Regions from separate parts of the Dechloromonas denitrificans genome, predicted to be linked through region 2. Evidence: riboswitches for the same ligand, from Rfam matches in the RefSeq annotation. Region 2 holds a riboswitch; each other region holds the start of a gene.
What was found. Region 2 has a riboswitch for cobalamin ahead of KI614_RS10950 (TonB-dependent receptor). Riboswitches for the same ligand answer to the same signal wherever they lie in the genome.
Positions count from the first base shown of each region.

Region 1: another riboswitch for cobalamin. It lies ahead of bluB (5,6-dimethylbenzimidazole synthase); the one in region 2 lies ahead of KI614_RS10950 (TonB-dependent receptor).
Region 3: another riboswitch for cobalamin. It lies ahead of KI614_RS15600 (TonB-dependent receptor); the one in region 2 lies ahead of KI614_RS10950 (TonB-dependent receptor).
Region 4: another riboswitch for cobalamin. It lies ahead of cbpA (modified peptide precursor CbpA); the one in region 2 lies ahead of KI614_RS10950 (TonB-dependent receptor).

Region 1 covers NZ_CP075187.1:128,661-134,686, forward strand. The annotation lists gene cobD (threonine-phosphate decarboxylase CobD) at 1-737, opposite strand, end outside; gene cbiB (adenosylcobinamide-phosphate synthase CbiB) at 730-1,644, opposite strand; gene bluB (5,6-dimethylbenzimidazole synthase) at 1,641-2,396, opposite strand; cobalamin riboswitch at 2,438-2,633, opposite strand; gene KI614_RS00625 (cobyric acid synthase) at 2,690-4,153, shown strand; gene KI614_RS00630 (response regulator) at 4,176-5,528, opposite strand; gene KI614_RS00635 (ATP-binding protein) at 5,529-6,026, opposite strand, start outside.
Region 2 covers NZ_CP075187.1:2,298,535-2,304,560, reverse strand. The annotation lists gene KI614_RS10960 (energy transducer TonB) at 1-204, opposite strand, end outside; gene hemP (hemin uptake protein HemP) at 312-485, opposite strand; gene KI614_RS10950 (TonB-dependent receptor) at 620-2,719, opposite strand; cobalamin riboswitch at 2,870-3,067, opposite strand; gene KI614_RS10945 (hypothetical protein) at 3,253-3,675, opposite strand; gene KI614_RS10940 (Crp/Fnr family transcriptional regulator) at 3,957-4,652, shown strand; gene KI614_RS10935 (hypothetical protein) at 4,713-4,907, shown strand; gene KI614_RS10930 (ArsR/SmtB family transcription factor) at 5,400-5,756, shown strand; gene KI614_RS10925 (arsenate reductase ArsC) at 5,756-6,026, shown strand, end outside.
Region 3 covers NZ_CP075187.1:3,299,514-3,305,539, reverse strand. The annotation lists gene KI614_RS15600 (TonB-dependent receptor) at 1-2,051, opposite strand, end outside; cobalamin riboswitch at 2,160-2,366, opposite strand; gene KI614_RS15595 (hypothetical protein) at 2,482-2,679, shown strand; gene KI614_RS15590 (cell division protein ZapA) at 2,681-3,016, shown strand; RNA gene ssrS (6S RNA) at 3,052-3,232, shown strand; gene KI614_RS15580 (EVE domain-containing protein) at 3,310-3,759, shown strand; gene KI614_RS15575 (sulfite exporter TauE/SafE family protein) at 3,759-4,559, shown strand; gene KI614_RS15570 (GntR family transcriptional regulator) at 4,561-5,247, opposite strand; gene dctP (TRAP transporter substrate-binding protein DctP) at 5,444-6,026, shown strand, end outside.
Region 4 covers NZ_CP075187.1:428,637-434,662, reverse strand. The annotation lists gene KI614_RS02125 (DUF4870 family protein) at 1-108, opposite strand, end outside; gene KI614_RS02120 (GNAT family N-acetyltransferase) at 112-609, opposite strand; gene cbpB (peptide-modifying radical SAM enzyme CbpB) at 672-2,045, opposite strand; gene cbpA (modified peptide precursor CbpA) at 2,042-2,209, opposite strand; cobalamin riboswitch at 2,294-2,483, opposite strand; gene ubiD (4-hydroxy-3-polyprenylbenzoate decarboxylase) at 2,515-3,990, opposite strand; gene ubiA (4-hydroxybenzoate octaprenyltransferase) at 3,987-4,871, opposite strand; gene KI614_RS02095 (methyl-accepting chemotaxis protein) at 5,097-6,026, shown strand, end outside.

The DNA of each region.
Region 1 (6,026 bases), 1.3 Mb from region 2:
GCCTGCCAGGCCGTATCCGACAAGGCCAGCCGGGCGGCAACGCGCGACGGCCCGGCAACCGACCACGGGCCGATCAGTTCGGCCAGCTTGGCGAGCAGGTCGGGGGCGGCGAAAACGAAGCCGACGCGGGCGCCGGCCAGACCGAAAAACTTGCCGATCGAGCGCAGCACGATCAGGTTCGGCGCTTCCGGGGTGCCGGCCAGTGCGGTCAGGCTGTCTTCCGGCGTCGGGTCCATGAAGGCTTCATCGACAATCAGCCAGCCGCCGCGCTTTTTGAGCTGGATGGCCGCGTCGACCGCGACATCGCGCGGGTGACGGCCGGCCGTCGGATTGTTCGGATTGCACATCAGCACATACGGTGTCGCCGTGGCCAGGGCGCGCGGGAGCGTGGCGTTCTGCAGGAAGCGCAGACGATGGCCGGCGCGCTGCCAGGCGTGCGGATGTTCGGCGTACAGCGGGCTGATGCAGGCAACGACGGCGCGCGGCAATAAATGCGGCAGTAACTGGATGGCGGCTTGCGAACCGGCCACCGGCAGCAGATTGCTGTTGCCGTAGTAGGCGGCGGCGGCCGCTTCCAGGCCATCGTCGTTTTCCGGCAGGCGGAGCCAGCAATCGGCCGGCATTTCTGGCACCGGCCAGCAGTTCGGGTTGATCCCGGTCGACAGGTCGAGCCAGTCGCCGAGCGGAATGTCGTATCGGACTGCGGCTTGGCGCAGGCGTCCGCCATGCTCAAGCATGCAGGATTCCAATCATGAAAAAGACGGCCAGCCACAGCCACAGGCTGCGTTGGATCAGGGTGATCGCCCGGCCAAGATCAGCGGCCAGCGGGGCCGGCCCGGTGCCGAGCGGCGGGCGGATTTCTTCCTGGCCGTGATACATCGCCGCGCCGCCGAGCAGCACGCCGAGGCTGCCGGCACCGGCTGACATGACCGGCCCGGCGTTCGGGCTTTCCCAGCCCGGCGCCTGGGTTTTCCAGCAAGCCAGCGCATTGCGCGTCCGGCCAAGCAGGGCGTAGGTCAGCGCGGTCAGGCGGGCCGGCAGCCAGTTGAGCAGATCGTCGAAACGTGCCGCAAAGCGCCCGAACAGGTTGTAGCGTTCGGTGCGGTAGCCCCACATCGCATCCAGCGTGTTGGCCAGCCGGAAGAGCAGTGCGCCGGGCCCGCCGAGCAGGGCGAACCAGAACAGCGTGCCAAAGATCGCGTCGTTGCCGTTTTCAAGCACCGATTCGACGCCCGCCTTGGCGACGCCGGACTCGTCGAGTTGCGATGTTTCACGGGAAACCATCCAGCTGACCCGCGTCCGCGCCTCGTCCAGCCGGCCTTCGCGCAACGGCCGGGCGACGGCTTCGGCGTGTTCGGCCAGGCTTTGCGCGCCGAGGGCGAAGTAGAGCAGGGCGACATCGACGGCAAAGGGCGCGAATGGCCGCAGCCAGAATGCCAGTGCAACCCATGGTCCGACAACAAGTAGCCAGGCGAGCAGGCCGCTGGAGATGTGTCGATTGTTGAGTTTCTTTTCCAGCATCGACGCCAGATTGCCGAAGCCGACCAGCGGATGCCAGCGCCGTGGCTCGCCGAGTACACGGTCGAGCAGGACAGCGGCGAGGGCGGCCAGCGGCATGGCAAAGGCGTCGATGCTGAGGTTCATTTCGGGAAAATGCCTGGCCCTTGAATGTCGGCCTGCATTTCACGCAATGCTGCGGTCAACGGCTCGTTCTGGCCGGAATCCGTGGCTCCCCATTGCTCGAAATAGACCAGATCCTCGATCGGCAAACGCGGTAGCCAGCCGGCTTTTTCCAGTTCGGGTTTGTCGTGGAAATGGCTGACATAGCCGATGCACAGGTAGGCAATCGGCACGATATGGTGCGGAATGCCGAGCGCGTCCTGCAGTTCGGCTTCATTGAAAATGCTCACCCAGCCGACGCCCAGGCCCTCGGCACGGGCGGCCAGCCAGAGATTCTGGACGGCACAGACGCTGCTGTAGAGATCCATCGTCGGGATGTGCGTGCGACCGATGACGACCGGCCCGGTACGCGTCCGGTCGCAGGTGATGCACAGGCTGATCGGCGCTTCGAGAATGCCTTGCAGCTTGAGCTTGCTGTAGATCTCACGCTTGCCGTCCGGAAACATTCGGGCCGCTTCCTGGTTGGCCTGGTCGAAGATGGCATGGACGCGTTGCTTGACCTCGTTGGAGCGCACGAGCAGGAAGTTCCACGGCTGCATGAAACCGACCGAAGGGGCGTGGTGCGCTGCCATCAATACGCGACTCAGGACATCGTCCGGCACCGGCGTCGGCAAAAACTGACCACGCACGTCGCGGCGATTGAAAATGGCTTGATAGACGGCAGCCCGATCGGCATCGGAAAAGGCGGGTGCCATTGGTGTGGCTTGGTTTTCCATGGATTCCCCTTCTGGAAAGATGTGGACTGCCGGGCCTGACAGCCTGTGATTTGCCTCCCGGCCGGTCTTCTGACTTGGATTCAGCCTGGCGATGCGCCTTCCCGGTCGGGATTCCCGTCCAGTGGCCTGATGCATCGCCCGTCATCCTTACAGCGTTGGGCACGTGGCGGATTTGCACCGCCTTCCCGATTCTCCGTCCAGTGTTGGCTGAACGGCACCCGGAGACACTCGCCCAAACAAATGGGCGGGGCTGATGGTGCCATAATTACGGACTTTTTTCACATTTGGTCGCTATGTCCTGCTTTTCACTGATGGTCCAGGGGACCACGTCGGATGCCGGTAAATCCACGCTGGTCGCGGCTTTATGCCGGATTCTCAAGCGTCGCGGGATCAATGTCGCGCCGTTCAAGCCGCAGAACATGGCGCTCAATTCGGCCGTCACCGTCGACGGTGGCGAAATCGGTCGGGCCCAGGCGCTGCAGGCGCTGGCTTGCGGCCTGTTGCCGCATACTGATTTCAACCCGGTGCTGCTCAAGCCGACGACCGACAAGAAGTCGCAGGTGATCATTCACGGCAAAGTCGCGATGGACCTCAATGCGCGCGACTACCAGGAATACAAGCCACGGGCGATGCAGGCCGTTTTGGCCTCCTGGGGGCGGTTGACCGCGCAATACGACGCGGTGATGGTCGAAGGCGCCGGATCGCCGGCCGAAATCAACCTGCGGGCGCGCGACATTGCCAACATGGGCTTTGCCGAAGCGGTCGATTGCCCGGTGATCATCGTCGCCGACATCGATCGTGGCGGCGTCTTCGCCCATCTGGTCGGGACCTTGGAACTGCTCTCGCCGTCCGAACAGAACCGGGTCAAGGGTTTCGTGATCAACCGTTTTCGCGGCGATATTTCGCTGCTGGAATCCGGCCTGACCTGGCTTGAAGAGCGTACCGGCAAGCCGGTGCTCGGCGTATTACCCTACTTGCACGGCCTGATGCTCGACGCGGAAGATGCGATTGCCACCGCTGCGGTCGACGGTAAAAAAGCGGCCCGTTTGAAAGTGATCGCGCCAGCTTATCCGCGTGTTTCGAATCACAACGATCTCGATCCGCTGCGCCTGCACCCGGAAGTCGATTTCCAATGGATCGGCCCGGGCGAAACGCCGCCGGCCGCCGATTTGATCGTCCTGCCCGGCTCCAAGGCGGTGCGTGCCGACATCGACTGGCTGCGCCAGCAGGGTTGGGCGGCGGCGATCCAGAAACACCTGCGTTACGGCGGCAAGGTCGTCGGCCTGTGCGGCGGCTACCAGATGCTCGGCCGGATGATTCACGATCCGCTCGGGCTGGAAGGCCAGCCGGGCAGCACGCCGGGGCTGGCGGCGCTCGATCTGGAAACGACGCTGGAAACCGAGAAACAGTTGCGCAATGTCAGCGGCCATCTTGCGTTGCCGGGCAATCCGGCCATGACCGGCTACGAAATTCACCTGGGCGTGACGCGCGGCGATGCTCTGGCTCAGGTCGCGGTGCAACTGGCCGATGGCCGGACGGATGGGGCGGTTTCAGCCGACAACCAGGTCTTTGCGACGTATTGCCACGGCGTTTTCGATCATCCCGAGGCGTTGACCGCGCTACTTGCCTGGGCCGGCTTGCAGGAAAGCGGGCAGGTCGATTTTGCCGCCCGGCGCGAAGCCGATCTCGACCGCTTGGCCGATTCAGTGGAAGCGGCGCTCGACTGGCAAAAAATGGCGACTTTCCTGCCGCTTTAAGACACGTTGGCCGGACTTTGCCTCAGCCGGCCGGCTTGGGCTCTTCGTGATGAATCCGCTTGAGCGCGACCTGGCGCTGGATCTCGCGGAAATCCATTTCCCGGCCGTGCAGTGCGTAATGTTTGCGGATGCTGCCGAACACCTTTTTGGCATCCGGACTGCTCATTAGTTCTTCGGTATGGCGGTCGGCCAGCTCACGATCGCCGACCGAGAGTGCGGCACGCATCACATCGAGTCGCACTGTGGCGCTGAGTTCGGTGGCGAGCAAAGCCGGGCGAAGACCGGCAAAGCGTTTCTTGCCGCGATCCGGCGAGGCCAGCGCGAGCAGTGAAGCGTAGCTGCCCTGTTCGTTGAGGCTCAGGTTCTGCAATTCCGATTCGCGAATGCCGACCAGCACTTTTTCGGCGGTAATCAGGTCGCCGGCATCGACATAGCTGCGGGCCAGGGTCAGTTGGTCGTCGGCTGAAACGGCGCCGGGCATGGTGTCGTTGGCAATGACATCGGCCATCGCCGCCCGAGCCGCCTCGCTGTCGCCATTGAGCGTTGCCGCTTCGGCCAGCAGGCGCTTGCGGACATAGTTGCGCGGGGTTTTTTTGGCCACTTCATCGAGCACCTTCTGGGCTTCTTCGTGTTCGCCCTGGGCCATGCAGATGCTGGCCTTGATGTCCGAGGCATCAAAGAAGTGTGGCGTGCCGGCGACAACGCGATCAATTTCCTCGCGCGCTTCGGTCAGCCGGTTCTGCTGGTGCAGCGAGCGTGCCACGCCGGCTCTGGCCCAGGGGAAATCGTAATTTTCCAGAATCCGGCGATAAGCCGTTTCGGCCGAGCTTGAATCGCCGGTGGCGAGCAGCACTTCGGCTTGCTGGCGAAGAATTTCGAAACGGTAGGGACGGCCAGCTTCGCTATCGCGCTGCGCAGCCAGGATAGCCAGTGCTTTTTGGTATTCCTGCTGGCGTTTTTCCCGGTAATAAGCGGCGAAAAAATCCTTTTTCTGAACAATCCGATTGAGCCGCAAGAGCAGTTTGTCGGGCGAAAAAGGTTTGATGATGTAGTCGTCGGGCACCAGCTCAACCGCAGAAACCACCTGTTCGTAGGATTGTTCGCCGGTCACCATCATGAAGATGGTTTCGTCCGGCAGCAGGTTGAAGCGGCGCAATTCTTCGAGCAATTGCTGGCCGGAGCGACCGTCGCCGAGGATGTAGTCGCAGAGGATGATGTCCGGTACGTTGTTGCGAATGCGGTAGATCGCATCCTGGTAATTCGAGGCGAATTCGACGGCGAAGGCACCGACCGTCTGGGCGATGCTGCGCAGCGCGTCGCGGGCCAGCGGCTGGTCGTCAATGACGAGAAAACGCTTTTTGCTGTAATCGCTCATCTACGGAATGAACAACTCAAAACGAGCGCCGCCCAGCCGGCTGTCGTTGCTCAGGCGCAAGCTGCCATGCCGCTCCTGCCGGCAGTGCAGCCGGGCCAGCCGTTCGGCCAGCAGCAGCCCGGTCCCGCTGGAAGGTGGAAAATTGGCAAAGCCGGGGCCGTCGTCTTCGACCAACAAATGCAGGCCATCGCTGCATTCGCTGGCGGTCAGGCGCACTTGGCTGCGGGCAAAGCGGCCGGCATTTTGGACTGCGTTGCCGAGCATGTCGGTCATCAGGTCACGGTCCAGCGGCCAGGCATCTGGTGCCTGGCAATCGATGCTCAGGGTGATGCCGTTGGCGGCAAGGTGGGCTTTCTGGGCCAGCCCGACTTCGGCACAAAGATCGCCAATGATGGTTGGTACGATGGCCAGTTGGGCGCCGTGGCGGAGCAGCCGATAGCTGGCGAGCGTGCGCGACAGGCGCTCGGCGGCCGCTTCAATGGCGTAGCGTGCCTCGCC
Region 2 (6,026 bases):
CGGCTTGACGACTGGCAGCGGCTTGGGTTCCGGCTTGGGTTCGGCCGGTTGCAGCAGGTCGACGACCAGCGGCATTTCCATGATCTGGGGGACGACTGTCTTGGCTGCAAAAATCAGCAGGAAGATGCCGACGTGCAAGCCGATGACAATGGTCAGCAGGCTGCTGCGTCGGCTGGTTGAAGCCTGGGAAAGGGTGTAACTCATGAATATCGTTTTCCGGATTGTCCCGAGCCGGCCGGAAAAAACCCTTGGCTGGCTGTACATGCTGGCTACGGGAACGAGAGGTACAACGGAGATCGTTGGTGGCTGGCCTATTTGGTCAGGATCAGCTTGTTTTCACGCGTCACGCGCAACAGATAGCGTTGCCCGGCGTGCATGATTTCGAGCGTCGCAGCTCCACGCAGTAATTCGCTGGTATCTATCCGGGGCAAGCTGGTGCTGGAAAGCGGTGGCGTCGATGGTGACGGCTGGTAGGGCGGGTTCATGATATTCCTGCAAATGAGAACTTGTCGCAATTTTACGTAAACGCGAATCGTTGTCAATTACATTTGTTTGCAATTTGTCGATTAATTGCTATATCAGTCGCCTGCCATTCCCCGTCAAAGCGCTCCGTGGTGCCTTAGAACGTGAAGCGCATGCCCAAGCGCAGGGTGCGCGGTTCGATCGGATGCACCAGGCGGCCATCGATGCCGCCGCCGCAACTCCCATTGGCGGCTTCGCTACGTGTGCAGGCACCGCCCCAGTATTCGATATCGTTGGCTTTTTTGTCGAACAGATTGAGTACATCGAGCGTGAATTGAAGCTGGCGATCGTAGCGATAGCCGGCTTTCAGGTTGGTCATCCAGAAGGCCGTCGATTTTTCATGCGCCGTTTCTTCAAGGGCATAGGCCCCGATATAACGCAGACGCAGGCCGCCAAAATAGCGGCCGCCCTGGTCGGCGGTCAGCCCGAGCGAGGCGGTCAGCGGGATGGCGTTCGGCACATGGCGTCCGCCGTTGTCGGCGTTGGCTGTCTTGAAGCGGGCTTCGGACATGGCCAGATCGGCATCGATGATCAGGCCATCGGTCGGCACGATGTAGTTGGACCATTCGATGCCGTGCCGCTGTGAGGCGCCTTTGGGTTCGGTAATGCCTTCATCGCCGATGAATACCAGCTCGGAGGCCAGATCCATTTGCCACAGTGACAGGCTGGTGTTCCAGCCACGCAGCGGTGCGGCACGCAGGCCGATTTCCGAGCCGCGGGCCTTGACCAGCAGCGGGACGGCCATCGTCGCTGAACCGTCCTGCGGGTTGGTTCTTGCTGTTGCACCACGCACATCGTTGCTGTGGAAGCCATTACCCCAGTTGGCGTAAAACTCGGTGGCGCCGAGCAGGTTGAAGGGGCCGATGGTGACGCCGAGTTTGGGACTGGTCTGGCCGGCACTGATATCGCCGCCATTGCTCATGTTGTTGGCGCCACCCAGGGCGCTGGCCTGGGCCCGGATTTCGTCGCGGCGCAGGCCGATGTTGCTGCGCAGCCACGGGGTCCACTGGCTACGCGCTTCGAGATAGAAACCGAGTGCCGTCTCGTTGATGCGGTCTTCGCGAACGGTGTTGGTGCGCTGGCGATTTTCCGTGCTGTACAGGCCGACATGGCTGATCCGATCCTGACGCAGCGAGATGCCGGCGGTGATTTCGCTGTCCTTGAACTGTGGACCGAGAAACCAGCTGCGGCTGGCCTGGCCGCCCCAGATGCGTCGCTCGTCAGCCTGCTCGTGCTGGTCGCCGTTCAGGCCGTTGATGTAACCGGACGGGGCAGAGAAAAGATTGAGCCCGTAGTCGATGAGATAAACATTGGCTCGCGTCGCACCCTCTTCACCGGTTCTGGCCCATTCGCCGGATAGGCTGTAGCGGTGCGTTTTGCCGCCATCGTTGGCCGACAGTGCACCGTAGCGACCGATCTCGCCGTTCTGGATGGCACGTTCGGGAACATGTTCGGTCGCCGTCCAATCCGCCTTGTAAGCCATTGCTGTGATGGCGTAGCCATTGTTCGTCGTACCGTTCGAGAGACGCAGCACGATATTTGTCTTTTTCAGGTTTTCCGGCTGATCCCAGGGGCCGTCGTTGCCGGCGAGCTCTAGTGCGCCGAGCAACTGGTGACCGGCTAGTTCACTACTGCCGGCCGTCACCAGGCGGCGAGAACCGTTGCGGCCGATACTCATGTCGACAAACGGGCTGGCCAGGCTGCGCTGATAGTCGATCCGGGCCGAGCCGGCCGTCGCGAAATCGCCATCATCCGCCGCATAGACGCCCTTGCGGTATTTGACGCTGGAGATCAGTTCCGGGATCAGGAAATTCAGATCCATATAACCCTGACCATGGCCATGGCTGACCATGTTGGCCGGCATGCCCATGACGTGGGTTGAAAAGTCGCTGCCGTGATCAAGATTGAACCCGCGCAGGAAATACTGGTTGGCTTTGCCGTCACCCGAGTGTTGTGTGACGATCATCCCCGGCACCACTTCGAGCACTTCGGCGGGTCGCAGCAAGGGGCGATTGGCCAGTTGTTTGGCGGTGACCGTACCTTCGGTGGCCGAATCGGCAACGCCGATCAGATTTTGCTGGCCACTGCTGACGGTCACTTCTTGCAGTGTCGGCACACCGGCAGCCTGGGCGCCACCCGAAAACGCAAACAGCAGGGCAGCTGTCAGGGGCGATGTTCTAAACAATTTCACTGGCATGGCGAGTCTCCGCAGGCGGGGTAGACTCGAAGGGGCGCACTTGACGCAGCGCAATCGCCACAACGGGGATTTCCCGTGAGCAGACAAGCCGGACGAACGAAAAATGGCAGCACGCACAAACCTTTCATCAGGGACACCCCGCCCCATCATTGGTTGGAAAGTTGTTGCGGCAGGTCTCCTGGCTCTCGGTTCATCGCGCTTCGCAGCCTTCCCGGGGTGAACCAGTGGCAAGAGTGGCGAAGCGCTCGCCGATAACAGTTGCGGGGGCAGCCCCGGATTTCGAGTCAGACTCGGCACCGGATTCCCTTTTAATCCCCAGCGTGGGGAACCTTCAACAGTCTGGATTCTAACGGCATGGTCGCTGGGGCGTCAATGATGTTTCTACTATGGGTAGTGGTTATGCTTGTTGTTTTCTACTGTATATGGTGTTTTTTGAATGCAGATTCCCTATCCCTGAGCCGGTCGATGTGCCGGGATCGTCGGTGGGCAATATTGGCCGCCCCCAGGCTTTGGCAGCCGTGGGGGGAAACGGCTCAGCGCTTTGCCGTAGGCGCCGGTGCGTCAATCAACTGATGAAACGCCTCATGGACATCAAAAAACGCCGCATCCACATCGATCAGTTTGCCTTTGCATTTGCCTTGCAAAGCGTTGATCGTGGCGACTAGCGGTGTCGCGTCCGAAGACTGGATGCCCTTGGCCAGTTTCTCCATCTCGGCAGCCTTGTTGCAAGCGTTGCGCGAACGTTCCTTGCCGGGACGTGCATGCCAAATCGGCGCCAGCACTGCATGAAACGCATCAACGTCTTGGGGAAATTCGTGATGGTGCTTGTGCCCCGGATTTTCGGCCAATGCGGTTGTGAGCCAAAGTGCCGACGAAACGGTAAAAAGTATCCTGCTAAGTTTGTTGATCATGACATTCCTGAAAAAGTAAAAATTTCGACATTCGGGACGATCCATACGCTATCCGAACTGTCGTATCAAATCGTCCGGCCTGGCTTTCAAAATTGACCTTGCAAAGCCACCATCGTTGGCTGGTTTGGATTGAAGCGCGGGCCAATGGAGAAGCGGCAGGATAGCAAAATGTTGCGAGAGCCTCCGAAATCCCGAATGAAAGGTAGTTATTTGGTATGGGACACACCTAGGGCCTTCGGATTGTTTTGATCCAAATCAAGCTGCGCCAAAACATCAGAGGCACATTGCACGCTCAACTGTTCCCACAGCCTGAGCCAGGAGAAGCAATGCGCGATGTAAAGTCTGTCCAGATTGATACCCTGTTGGGTCGAATCCCTTTGTTTGGAGGACTTTCCTGCGACGAGACCTTCGAAGTTGGCAAGGCCTGCCAGACGCTGAATCTCCAAAAAAACGACATGCTGTTTCGATCAGGGGATGGCTGTTCTGGTCTGATGATCGTGATGTACGGCCAGGTGAAAGTGGCATTCTCATCACCCCAGGGCACCGAGAAGGTCGTCACCATACTGGGCGCAGGGCAGAGCTTTGGACAGACCGAGCTTATTTTGGATCAGCCCTACCGTGCTCATGCGCAAGCGCTGGATGACACGCTGGTGCTACAAATCGCGAAGACGACAATTCTCGACCTGGTCACCCGTAATCCGGGCTTCACCCATAATTTGCTAAGTTCTCTGTCGCAGCAAACGCATGACCTGATGGTCGATTTGGAAGGGTATACGCTGTGCTCCGGCGCCAAGCGCGTACTAACCTTCCTGCTGCGTGAAGCAACCAATCAGGAATCATGTCAGGAAACCACTGTCATCAGGCTGTCTGCGCCTAAAAGCGTCATTGCCTCTCAGCTAAGTCTGAGCCCCGAACATTTCTCCCGGACTCTCCACGAGTTGAGCGCCCAAGGTCTCTTTACCATTCAGGGCCGCGACATTCACATCAACAGCATCTCCCGATTACAACTGGATTTGGCCTAATCAGGATTGGCGAGCGCTTGTACCCAATCCCCCCTTCCTCCCACTACCCTGGCTCGATCAATGATTGCTCTCGAGACTAATGCGATTTACACCATTGAACTGTGCAGCGGAGCTGCCCAGCAGTGGAAATACCTTGGTCAAGACAGCCGGGGATTGGTCTGGTGGATGGATGTGGAAACCAAGCAGGAATTCAACGAGGCTTCCCTGATGTATGCGTGGAGCGTGAAAGAAAAAGCACCTTCACACAGGCGGTAGTGAAATTACTGCGCACAGAGATGGGGCAGGGAATAGCAGCGAGAAGCGTATTTCCAGGCTGGAGTATTCCTCTTTCTCGACGGCTAGAGGGGTGAGTTCCTGATGCAGCGAGTCAGGAGGGGCGTCTCATCAGGCCGCGTGACTTAATCAAATTCAAGATAGTCAGCTTCATACCTGCATGATTGAACAGCAATTTAGCGTCAGCCGCATCCCAGAGTTGTTTTGTGAGTGGGTTATCGGCTACATAGCCGATGACTGACTCCATGAAGCAGTTATCTCAAGATCAGCTAGGCTTCTGAGCCTGTCTTTGGGGATGCTTGCTCGTAGCTGACTTACGGCAGACAGCTTGATTTCAATAGCCGCACATCGGACAGTTGGCTGAACGGGTGTTCTCGGCCAGAAGCGGTAATTGCCTGCCCAGCAGACCAAGGTCCGCAATCCATAACAAAAGAGTCACTGGACTTTCATCAACATTTCGACAATACTCGAATCATGGAAACCTTAAACGCCGCTGAACTTCTCGCCGCTCTGGGTCATGAATCCCGTCTGGCTATCTTCCGATTGCTGGTTGAAGCCGGGCCGGATGGCATTAACGCCAGTGCAATTGGCGAGCAACTGGGGATGGCGCCCGCCACGCTGTCGTTTCACTTGGCACACCTCAGCCGGGTGGGCTTGATTACGGGCGAACGCGAAAGCCGCTTCATTCACTACTCCGCCAACTACAGCACGATGGATGACCTCATTGCCTTCCTGACCAGCAACTGTTGCCAGGGCAATGCCTGCCTTCCCAAGACTGCTTGCTGTGACACCACCGAGAAGCGCCGCACCAAAGCTGGAAAGAAAGCCTGATGTCGAACCTCAAAACCGTGCTGGTGCTGTGCACCGGTAACTCCTGTCGCTCCCAGATGGGTGAGGCCATCCTGAATCATGACCTCGCAGGTCTAGTGCGTGGTATCTCTGCTGGAACTAGTCCCCAACCCAAAGTGGCTGACGGCGCCATCGAGGCACTGAAGCTGGCTGGCCTGCCGACCGATGGCCTGACACCCAAGACCTTCGAAGCCGTCATGCATGAAGACATCGACCTCGTGGTTAGTGTCTGCGACAACGCCAGGGAAACCT
Region 3 (6,026 bases), 1.0 Mb from region 2:
CGGCTGTCGACGACGGTGTAGGCATCGTAGGACTGGAAAACGTTACCGGCGAAATCGCTGTTGTCATCAGTCGAGTATTGCTTGCTGGCGTAGCGCAGGTTGCTGCCCAGCGTCCATGGGCCGAAGCTGGTGTCAAAGCCGAGTGTTGCCTGATGTTGTGGCAAATAAGCGATTTTCTTGCCCTGGCTGATGCGCGATTGGCTATTCCGCCGTACTTCGGAATCAGTCATCGTATAAGAGGCCATCAGACGGGTCGAGTCGCCGATTTTTTGCGTCATGCCGACGACGAAGCCCTGGCTGGTGGCCTCTTCCGCATTGATCCGGTTACGCGTCGTTCCGCTGCCTTGTGTGTAGATCAGGTCATCCATCCGGTTGCTGAAGGCAGTGAACTTGAGCTCGCCTCCTTGCCAGGGCTTGAAGTCTGCACCGATATCCAGCGTTGTGACGGTTTCTGGCTTGAGCAGCGGATTGGCCGTGTAGGTTGTCGTACCGATCTTGCCGCTACGATAAAGCTCGTAGACGGAGGGCGCGCGGAAGGCAGAACCGTATGACGTGCGCAGGGCAAGGGCCGAATTGACTTCAAAGCGCAGGGCCAGCTTTGGGTTCCAGGCTTCAGCCGTCCGGCTGGCGTAGTTTTTGTAGATATTGCCGCTGGTCCAGCCCGGGGTCTCGATATGACCGTTCGAATTTTTCCAGTAGTCGTAACGCAAGCCGAGATGCGCGAGCAGGCGATCGCTCAGTTGCCATTCATCCTGAGCATACAGGCCGAGAGAATTGGTTTCTCCACTGACGTTGGCGTAGAGATTGCCCCGGCTTGATGCATCGTGCCAGTTACTCAGCGTGTATTCGCTGTTGTTTGCCCGGTCGTGGCGCCATGCGCTCCCCAGCGTGATGCCGTGGCGATCCAGCTGACGTGTCCAGTAAGCATCAAGCAATTCGCTGCGGGCGGGAGAGTCGCTGATCCGGCTGGTGCTGGGGGTGATGAAATAATTGCTGCTGACATCAATATAGGCGGCACTGATCTTGAGCAATCCGCCCAGCGTTTCGATATCGCCGCCTAGCGAGTAGATCTGCCGTTCATAAGCGCCCGGGCTGGCCATCCAGGTCGAACAGATGGCTGTTGTCGGCGTACATCCGTTCCAGTTTGTCGTGCCATTGCTGTTTCTGAGATAGCTTTCCGGGGTGCTGTTCGAGTATTCATAAGCTTGGCGCTGCCAGCCGGCGCGCCATTTATTCAGGCCGCCCAGGCGCTGTTCGAGTTTGATGTACTCGCCATTTTCTTCCCAGGCCGTTGCTCCTTTATTGCCAACGAGATAAGCATTGACCCCCTTGTTGCTGCTGGTCTGGGTCCAACCGCTGACGGTGGCGCCAGGACTGCTTGTTGCCGTGACATTTTCATTGCGATAGCCGGCGGTTGCCATCCAGTTGCCGCCAATCAGGACCGACAGGCCATTATCGAACAGCGTGCCGCCCATCAAGCTGATCCGGCGCGTGTCTTCCGGTGCCGTCCCACGTGAAAAAGGTGCGCCGTAACCAAAACTGGCGTTGAACATCGGTGCTTTCGGCATCAAGGTGGTGAAATTCACCACGCCGCTCATCGCCGTCCCGCCATAGAGTGAAGACATCGGGCCGACCATGACTTCTGCCTGGCGGAGTATTTCGGTCGGCATGCCGGATAAATTGACGCTCCCGGCGTAACCGTCGTTGACCGGTACGCCGTCGACCATGACCAGCATCCGTCGTTCGTCCGGGATACCGCGCAATGACATGGCCTGGGTCGATTGGGTCGTGCCTCGCCCGGGTTGGATGGTCAGGCTCGGAATGTATTTGACGACATCGCTCAATCGGTCGTTTTTGCGGCTGTTCAATTCATCCTGGCGGACAATCTCGATCTGCCCCGGTGCCTTTTCCAGCGGCGTCATGAAACGACTGGCCGAAACAACGACCGATTCCAGTTCGGTCGGCTGGTCGCTGCGCAGTGGTTCGGCAATGGCGTGATGCGCGAAAAGCGAGCTGATGACAGCCGCAGTGTGGGTCAATCGAAAATTCATGGTCTTCCTTCTTCCGGCAGGCGTCCCCGCGAACCAGAATGGCATTGAAAAGGAAAAGCAAGGGATGACAGGTCGGCCGAATAAAGCTGGCGCCACAACCCCGTGGCAATTCCGTGATTTGTTTCAGGCCGGTATCCGGGCTCGCAAGTCTTGACGTACCGCCTTCCCAGGTTTTACCCAGTGGCCTTGAGGTACATCCGCACTCACTTACCGTTGCGGGGGCAGCAGCGGATTGATCTCATCGGAGACGCACCGCTTTCCCGTTTAACTGCACTTGGAGAATCCGCGCGCAGCACCTGACACGGTGCGCATTCTACATGCGCGCTTGCTGCATCGCACTATAAAAGTCGTGCTCATTTCGTATAAACCACTTTGAGAATAAAGGCTTAGTCCTTGACCACGCATCGTTTTTCCCTCTATAGTTCGCGCCATGAATACCGAACTCGAAGCGCTTGAAGCCAAGATTGAACAGGTGGTTGCCCTGGTGCACCAGTTGCGTGCCGAGAACGAGGTGCTGAAAAACCAGATGGCTGCTGCCGAGGCAGAGCGTCTCCACTTGCGTCAGACAATGACGGTGGCGCGAGAGCGCCTTGAAGGCCTGGTCGACAAGCTGCCCGAGGATGTCTGAGATGAGCACCGAAACGAATTTCCTCGATGTCAAAATCATGGGGCGCGAATATCGCGTGGCCTGCAGTGCCGAAGAGCGCGATGCGCTGCTTGCTGCGGTCGACCTGGTTGACAACAAAATGCGCGAAATCGCCCAGCGCACCAAAAGCACCATTGCTGAGCGCGTGGCGGTCATGGCTGCGCTCAACATCGCGCACGAACTGCTGGCCGGTCAGGCTGCCGGTGGTGTCGAAGGCGATGCGGAATCTGTTGATACTTCCGAGACAAAGCGTAGAATCGATCACATGGGAGCACGAATTGATTCCGTGCTTGCGCCCCAGCAGCAACTGGACATCTAGGTCATTTGCTGTTGACCCCGGCGCCGCCCGCCGAGCGTCCCCTGCGGTGTTTGTTAAGACCATATATTCCTTGAACCAATGCTAATTGGCATCGGTTGCGGACCATACCGCTGCTGTTGTGAGTGCCTCTCAGTCAGGCGTTCCTGATGCAGCTGGAAAGCGACCATTCTGGACCCCGGTTCAGGATGCCGGTCTGACGGCACTTGCGGGGGCCTTTTTTTGGCCTGGCGATGACTATTTCTCGTGATTTTTCGATGGCAGTCCCCGATCAAGCGGCTGTGCAGTTCTGGTTGATGAAATCGGAACCCGACGAGGTTTCGATTGATCATCTTGCCGCCGAGCCGAATATTCCCTTTCCGTGGTTTGGCGTCAGAAACTATCAGGCGCGCAACTTCATGCGCGATGCGATGCGGGTCGGTGATCTGGCGTTTTTCTATCATTCGGGCTGTGCCGAACCAGGGATCGCCGGGGTTTGCCGGATCGCTTCGGCGCCTTATCCCGATGCAACCCAGTTTGACGCGGTCAACCCGTATTTCGACCCAAAATCCAAAGCCGATTCGCCGCGCTGGTTATTGCGTGATGTCATCTTTGTGCAAAAGACGCGCTATTTGCCGCTGACCGAACTGCGGGCTTGTCCGGAACTTGCTAACATGCGCCTTCTTGCCCGCGGCAACCGCTTGTCGATTACACCGGTAACCGCTGAGGAATGGGCTTTTATCAATCGGCGTCTGGTAGAAAACTGATGACACTCTGGTGGTTGACCTATCCCCTGCTGGGGATTTTTGGCGGCTTTGTGGCCGGCCTGTTTGGTGTCGGTGGCGGTCTGACCCTGGTTCCCTTCATGTACATGTTGTACGTCGCCCAAGGCTTTCCGCCCGAGCATGTGATGCACCTGGCGCTAGGTACTTCGATGGCGACCATCGTGTTTACGTCGATTTCCAGCATGCGCGCTCATCATGCGCATGGTGCTGTCCGCTGGGATGTCGTGCGCAACCTTGCTCCGGGTCTGGTGCTTGGGACTTTTGGCGGATCGCTGTTTGCCGGCCTGGTGCCAACCGGGCCGATGACCATCATTTTTGTCGTCATCGTCTACTACGCCTCGGCGCAGATGATGCTCGATTTCAAACCGCATGCCCATCGTCAGTTGCCCGGACCGCTCGGCTTGTTCAGCGTGGGTGGGGTGATTGGCATCATTTCCAGTCTGGTTGCGGCGGGCGGCGGGTTTCTGTCGATTCCCTTCATGCTGTTCTGCAACGTTGCCATTCACTCGGCTGTCGGGACTTCGTCAGCCCTTGGTTTTCCGATCGCAGTTGCCGGAGCGATCGGCTATCTCGTTGCCGGTTGGAACGATGCAGGTTTGCCGCCCTATACCCTGGGCTATATTTACCTGCCGGCTTTTGTCGGCATCGTCACCATGAGCATGCTGATGGCACCGGTTGGTGCCCGGCTGGCTCACAAACTGCCGGTCAAAAAACTGAAACGGGCTTTTGGCGGCTTTCTGGCCCTGTTGGCCAGCAAGATGCTCTACAGCCTGATCGGTTGAGCTAGCTGCCGGCGTTGAAGTCGCGCAGTGTGGCGACGAGGTCGGCGAAGCGCTCGCCCTGAACCGTGACGTGGGCGCGCAGTTGGGCTGCCGCCAGATCGCTGTCCCCCTTGATGATCGCCTCGACGATGGCCAGGTGTTCGTTGAACGAGGTCGCCATCCGGTTGCGGACACGCAACTGTAGTCGTCGATAAGGGCGCAGGCGGCGGTGCAGTGCGGTGGCCTGTTCGACGAGGAAGCCGTTGTGGCTGGCCTCGTAGATACGCTGGTGAAAGACTTCATTCAACTGGTAATAAATGTCCGGCGTGTTTGCATCGCGCGCCGCTTCGCAGGCGCGGTGCGCTTCCTGTAATGCCAGTTGTTCGCCCGGAGTGATCCGGCGTGCAGCCAGTCGGCCGCACATGGCTTCCAGTTCAGCCATCACTTCGAACATTTCACAGACCCGGTCCGCCCCCACTTCGGGAACTGTTGCGCCGCGCCGCGGCCTTATTTCAATCAAGCCGACCGACGACAACTGGATCAGTGCTTCGCGCACCGGTGTTCGCGAAACACCGAAAGTATCCGCCAGTTCCTGCTCGTCCAGTCTTGTGCCTGGCGGATAAACCCCGGTCACGATGCGTTCCTCGATCAACTCGCCAAGGCGCTCTGATTGACGGGTGGTGGCAGGAATGTCAGCAGGGCTGTTCATGATTGATGCTCCGGCATATTGCAGTGGTTCAATTATACGAAATTAGTTGACCAGTATTCAATCATTGCCTATCTTGTATACACAACGGTGATTTTTGAACACAAAATAAAAGTGCGGCCCGCCTGATATCAGGATAAGCCAGCCAGTGAGGTTTCACCGTATTCGTTATTTGTTCATTCATCTGGAGGAGACAATCATGAACGAAACACGGCGCAATATCCTTAAAGGCCTCGCCGCCAGCCCCGCTCTGGCCCTTTCGCCCAATCTGCTGTGGGCGCAAAGTGCAGGCGAACTCAAAATATCCCACCAGTTTCCGGGGGGTACGGCGACAGAAGGTGACTTCCGCGATCGCCTGTGTCGTCGCTTCAGTGCCGAAATAAATAAACGGACCAATGGCGCCTTGAAAGGCACGGTCTATCCGGGGTCGTCACTGATGAAGACCAATGCCCAGTTCAGCTCGGTGCGCAAGGGCGCCCTCGATATGACGCTGGTCCCGCTGTCCTATGCCGGCGGCGAAGTGCCAGAAACCAATATTGGCTTGATGCCGGGTATCGTGACTTCCTACGAGCAGGCAGTGAGCTGGAAAAAGGCCGAAATCGGCAAGGCGCTGAGCAATATCCTGGCCGACAAGGGCGTACTGATCGTCAGCTGGATCTGGCAAGCCGGCGGTGTGGCCAGCCGGATCAAGCCGATCATCGAACCGGAAGACGCCAAGGGCCTCAAGGTTCGGGGCGGTAGTCGCGAGATGGATATGGTATTGAAGGCCGCCGGATCGACGG
Region 4 (6,026 bases), 1.6 Mb from region 2:
GATGCCGACAAAAACGGCGATGGCGTGCAAACCATAGATGAAGTGGGTTAATTGGACGAGCGAGGCGCGCACGCCATTCACTTCAACGACGGCAACGGGTTCCGACATGACTCAAACCTCCTGAAGATATTTCTGCATAAGCAAGGCCTGGCCCGCAGCCGGGTCCAGCACATAGGGCGCGAAACCGGCGCGCTCATACGACCGCATGGCCGGGCGATTATTCGCAAGAATTTCCAGCGTCAGCTTGCAGCAGCCAAGTTGCCGAGCCTGCATTTCGGCCCATTGTAGCAGCGCCTGGCCGATGCCCTGGCCACGCAGATCAGCATGGACGACGAGATCGTGAATATTGAGCAGCGGCTTGGCAGAAAAGGTGGAAAAGCCGGTAAAGCAGTTGATCAGGCCAACCGGTTTTTTGCCCAAAAACGCCAGTGCACCGTGGAAAGTCGGCAAGTTTTTCAGTTGTTCGACCAGATGCGTCCTGGCGTAATCGGCAAGCCCCTCGCCGCCGCCCATCGGGTCACGGGCGTAGTGTTCGAGCAAGTCGATGAAGGCTAGAGCATGCTGCGGCGAGGTCAGATCGGTCGGATAAATGGCAAGCGGGGAAGTCATCGACAGCAGCACCAGCGAAAAAGGGAGAGTACGCCATCTTAAAGCGCCCTCCCCCTTCGGACTCAACTCAGCGCAAAAACGGTTTCCGTCCCCTCGTCCCAGCCGTCCCACAGATAGTCATCGGCCTTGCCGTCGGCGATCAGGCGCAGGGCGTAATTGACCTGCTCCTTGTAGAAATCGCAGAAGGCACCGATCTTGTCCATGCCGCCGTTCATCTCGACCGCTTCAGCCGGGCACGGCGAGCCGCAGAAGTGGCGGATCGCGCAGTCGCCGCACGGGCTGAACCGGTCGACGTCACGCGTCGTCACCTCCTTGAAGGCAGCCGAAGCTAGCGCCGCCTCGACGCCGCCGGTCAGCAGGCTGCCGCCGTTGAAGCGCGGCAGGCCGATGAACTCGCTGCACGGGTAGAGGCTGCCGTCGGCGGCCAGCGCGAAGAAGGCACGGCCGCCGCCGCAGGGCGAGATGTCGCACATCAGCCGACGCGCCGTCGGGGCCAGAATGCCGATCAGGATATTGGCGAAATTGGCCACCATCAGCTTGCGCCCGGTTTCCTGGTAGAGCTCATAGGTCCGGTCCATCGCGGCGAAGAAGGCTTTGGCCATGTCGCCGTCGGCCGGCTTGACCCCACGGGCACCGGGCAAGGTGCAGCGCAGGGTGTTGAGCATGCAGGTCGGCACTTCATAGGCATGGAACAGTTCGACCATGCGCGTCAGGTAGGGCAGGTTTTCGGTCGTGCAGGTCGTGATGACGCTCCACGAGCCGTAGCCGCGCAGCTTCTCCATCGCCCGCAGCACCTTGGCGTGCACGCTCTTGCCGCCCCAGGTCCGCCGGGTGGCGTCGGTAATGTCCGCCACCGGACCATCCAGCGACAGGCCGATGCTGACATTGCGCGAGGTCAGGAAGTCGAGCGCCTTGTCGTCGAGCAAGGTGCCGTTGGTCTGCAGACCGAAGACGAAATCGTCGGCGAAGGCATCAATGGCTTCGAAGACGGCCGGCGCGTTCATCAGCGGCTCGGCGCCGTGGAAAATGGCCCGTGGCTTGCGGTCGGGCGGCATCACCGAACGGAAGTAGTCGCGCAGCTTGCCGAGCGAGGCGAGCAGCGTCTCGACCGGCATGTGGCTGCCGCCGCTGCGCTGGGTATCGGGCAGGTAGCAGTAGGTGCAGTTGAGATTGCAGCGCTCGGTCGGGTTCAAATAAACGCCGGAAGGTTTGAGGCCGAAGCGCAAGGCATGCAGCTCCTGCGCGAACTGTTCGGCCTTGGCGCCGTAGGCGGCAAGCAGCGCCGGATCGCGGCCGGCTTCGTGGGCCCGGGTCTTGTCGACCAGCGCCCAGAAGGCGGTTTGCGGATCGGTCACCGCAGCATAGACCGGGTGGCCGATATCGACCGGCTGGAAAAGCGTGCCGCGGGCGGCACGCTCGGTGAGCACTGCGTTCATTTGGCCGCCTTCCGGTCCATCAGCACATAGTGCGACAGGCCGATACCGTCCGGATTGCAGCTCTTGCGGATGGCGATGGTCGGGGCGACAGGCTGCGCTTGCTGCGCAGTGGCCGGCTGGGTTTCAACGGCGTTGGACGCGACTTGAGAGACGATCTGGGACATTTTCCACTCCTCGGGAAGACAAAAACAAAAAGGGCCCCGGCTGACCACACGTTTTTCGCATGCGGTCAGCCGGAGCCCTTGCCTTGGCTCCAGTCAGGAATCGAATCGTCTTCTGGCTTCCGGATCAGCCGAAGCGCTGCGCCTTCCCGGCGAGGTAAGCCTCGCAAGTGGCTGGTCTGGCGACCATGCAGTCTTCGTCCCCGGTTACAGCGGCGGGCCCGCCACGGATTTGCACCGTGTTCCGTATTTCGATTCCAACAGGAGCGCGGATTCTCTCAAGGCGGTGCGCTGTGGGTCAATCCATCCTAAAGGCCTAGTTCCTGCCACATTGAATCGACTCGCTTCTTGACGCCGTCGTCCATGACAATCGGCCGCCCCCATTCGCGCGTCGTTTCACCCGGCCACTTGTTGGTGGCATCCAGGCCCATCTTGGAGCCGAGGCCGGCCACCGGCGATGCGAAGTCGAGGTAGTCGATCGGCGTGTTGTCGACCAGCGTCGTGTCGCGCGTCGCGTCCATGCGCGTCGTCATCGCCCAGATCACTTCCTTCCAGTCGCGGATGTCGATGTCGTCATCCACCACGATGATCGTCTTGGTGTACATGAACTGGCGCAGGAAGGACCAGATGCCGAACATGATGCGCTTGGCGTGGCCGGGGTAAGCCTTCTTGATGCTGACGATGGCCATCCGGTACGAGCAGCCTTCCGGCGGCAGGTAGAAATCGACGATTTCCGGGTACTGCTTCTGGAGCAGGGGCACGAACACTTCGTTCAGCGCAACGCCGAGCACGGCCGGCTCGTCGGGCGGCTTGCCGGTGTAGGTGCTGTGGTAGATCGGCTTTTTGCGCATCGTGATGCGGTCGACCGTAAAGACCGGGAATTCGGCCTGCTCATTGTAGTAACCGGTGTGGTCGCCATACGGCCCTTCGAGCGCCATTTCATCGGGATGAATCACGCCCTCCAGCACGATTTCGGCCGAGGCCGGCACCTGCAGAGCCGAGCCGATGCATTTGACCAGTTCGGTCTTGCCGCCGCGCAGCAGGCCGGCGAACTGGTATTCCGACAGCGAATCCGGCACCGGCGTTACCGCGCCAAGAATGGTCGCCGGATCGCAGCCGAGCACGACGGCGACCGGGAAAGGCTGGCCGGGATTGGCCAGCTGGTGCTCGCGAAAATCGAGTGCGCCGCCGCGATGCGCCAGCCAGCGCATGATCACCTTGTTCGGGCCGAGCACCTGCTGGCGGTAGATGCCGAGATTCTGCCGGTTCTTGTGCGGCCCCTTGGTGACGACCAGGCCCCAGGTGATCAGCGGTGCGATGTCACCCGGCCAGCAATGCTGGATCGGCAGGCGCGCCAGATCGACATCCTTGCCTTCCCAGACGATTTCCTGGCACGGCGCGGTCGACACCGTTTTCGGTGCCATATTCAAAACCTGCTTGAGGATGGGCAGCTTGTCCCAGGCATCCTTGAGGCCTTTCGGCGGCTCCGGCTCCTTCAGGTAGGCGAGCAGCTTGCCGACCTCGCGCAAGGCCTGCACCGACTCCTCGCCCATGCCGAGCGCAACGCGTTTGGGCGTGCCGAACAGGTTGGCGAGGACCGGAATGTCGTGCCGGGTCGAACCGCTGACCGGCTGCTCGAAGAGAATGGCCGGCCCCTCGGCGCGCAACACGCGGTCGCAGATCTCGGTCATTTCGAGGCGCGTATCGACGTCGACCGTGACACGCTTCAATTCACCGGTCTTTTCCAGTTGCGACATGAAGTCGCGCAAGTCGTGATATTTCATTTGAGCCAGAAATCCAGTGCAATGCCGACAAAAATCACCGCGCCGACATAGTTGTTATGCAAGAAAGCCTTGAAGCACGCCATGCGCTCGCGCCGACGAATCCAGCGGTAATGAACCGCCATGATCCCGGCAGCAATGCCCAGCGCCAGAAAGAAAACCGGGCCACAACCCCGCCCATGGCCAATCCAGCCAAGCAGCAGCAAGGTCATGCCGTAGCAGGCCATGACCGCTGCCACATCGAACCGGCCAAAAGTAATCGCCGACGTCTTGATGCCGATTTTCAGGTCATCGTCACGGTCGACCATGGCATATTCGGTATCGTAGGCGACCGCCCAGAAAACATTGGCCAGCAGCAGCCACCAGGCTTCGGCCGGCACCTGACCGAGTTGTGCGGCGTAGGCCATCGGGATGCCGAAACCAAAGGCAATCCCCAGATACGCTTGCGGAATGGCCAGGAAGCGCTTGGTAAAAGGATAGCTCGCAGCCAGGAAGACGGCCGGGATCGACAAGGCGATTACCAGCGGATTGCCGAGCATCAGGACGAGCGCAAAAGCCAGCAGGGAAAGACCGGCAAACAGGGCCATGGCTTCTCGAACCGTCACCCGCCCAGCCGTCAGGGGACGCTCCCGGGTACGCTCGACATGCTTGTCGAAATCACGGTCGGCATAATCGTTGATCACGCATCCGGCCGAACGCATCAGCACGGTGCCAAGCACGAATACCGACAGGACCGTCCAGTCAGGCCAGGCCGCCGCGGCCAGCCACAACCCCCAGAGGGTCGGCCAAAGCAACAGCAGGATGCCGATCGGCTTGTCGAGCCGCATCAGCTTTGTATAAAGATCGAGTTTTTCAATCACAAATCGAATATTTGTCACAACCATGTCGGAACATGTCCCTTGAACAAGCCGACAGTATGGCGGCGATATAGCAAAGACGCGAGTTTTCGAGGGAAAGAGATGATTCTATTAAAGTGCCGCCAAAGTGGGTAAAAGTGCAATTGCAGTTCCATTACAACTAGAACAGAATAAGCTGTCAGTAATAAGCCGACCATGGAGACTGATCGGCTGATCGGCCATAAACCCAAAAACAACCAAGGGGCTTCAACCATGAACATCAAACAAAGACTCGTCTTGCTGCTGGCTTTATCAGTCATTGCCTTGTTGGCAGTCGGCGGATTCGGACTGCGCGGCATCATCATCGAACAAGATGCGATCGAAGACATCGGTGGCAACAGAATGCCTTCAGTCATGGCTTTGCTGACCTTCAAGGAAGCCATTACCAATCTCTCGAGAAGCACCTACCAGACAATGACGCTGCACAGCGGCATCAGTGCGGAAAAAAAACGCACCGAGATGGAAGTAATCAGGCAACGGAAGCAAGATGCGAACAAGACATTGGCCGAATCAAGTAAGGCTTATGAAGCGACCTATGCCGATGCAACAGAACAAGCCTTGTGGAATGAAGCCAAACGACACTTGGGCCAATGGCTGGAGGCCGAAGGCCAGATTGTTCGTGCCGAGGAAAAACTCAGCAAGGCCACAACAGATGAAGCCTTCAATAGCCAAACCAACGAAATACGTGAATTAATTGCACAGCGTCGGACGCTGACCAAAATGCTGAACGACAGCTTGCAAAAGGTTATCGACCTCAATCTGACAGAAGGTCAGAAATCTTTCAAAATGGCTCAGCAAGCAGCCAGCGATGCCAAGCAGGCGGCAATTATCGTGATCACGCTGTCGGCGATACTGATCGTCGGGTTCGGTCTGTCCATCCTGCGTGCCATCATGCGTCCGATCGACATTGCCCGCGACACGGTGGTCGAGATTGCTGCGACCAACGACCTGACCAAACGCGTCGCATACACCGCCAGCGATGAAATCGGCAGCATGGTCAGCGCGCTCAACCGAATGCTGGAAAAGGTGCAAACCTCGATGCACAGCATTCAAGACAGTATGGGAGAGGTCAAGGGAGCTGTCTCGGCCCTCTCGATCGCCTCGAACGAGGTTGCCACCAGTTCAGCCAGCCAAAGCTCTGCC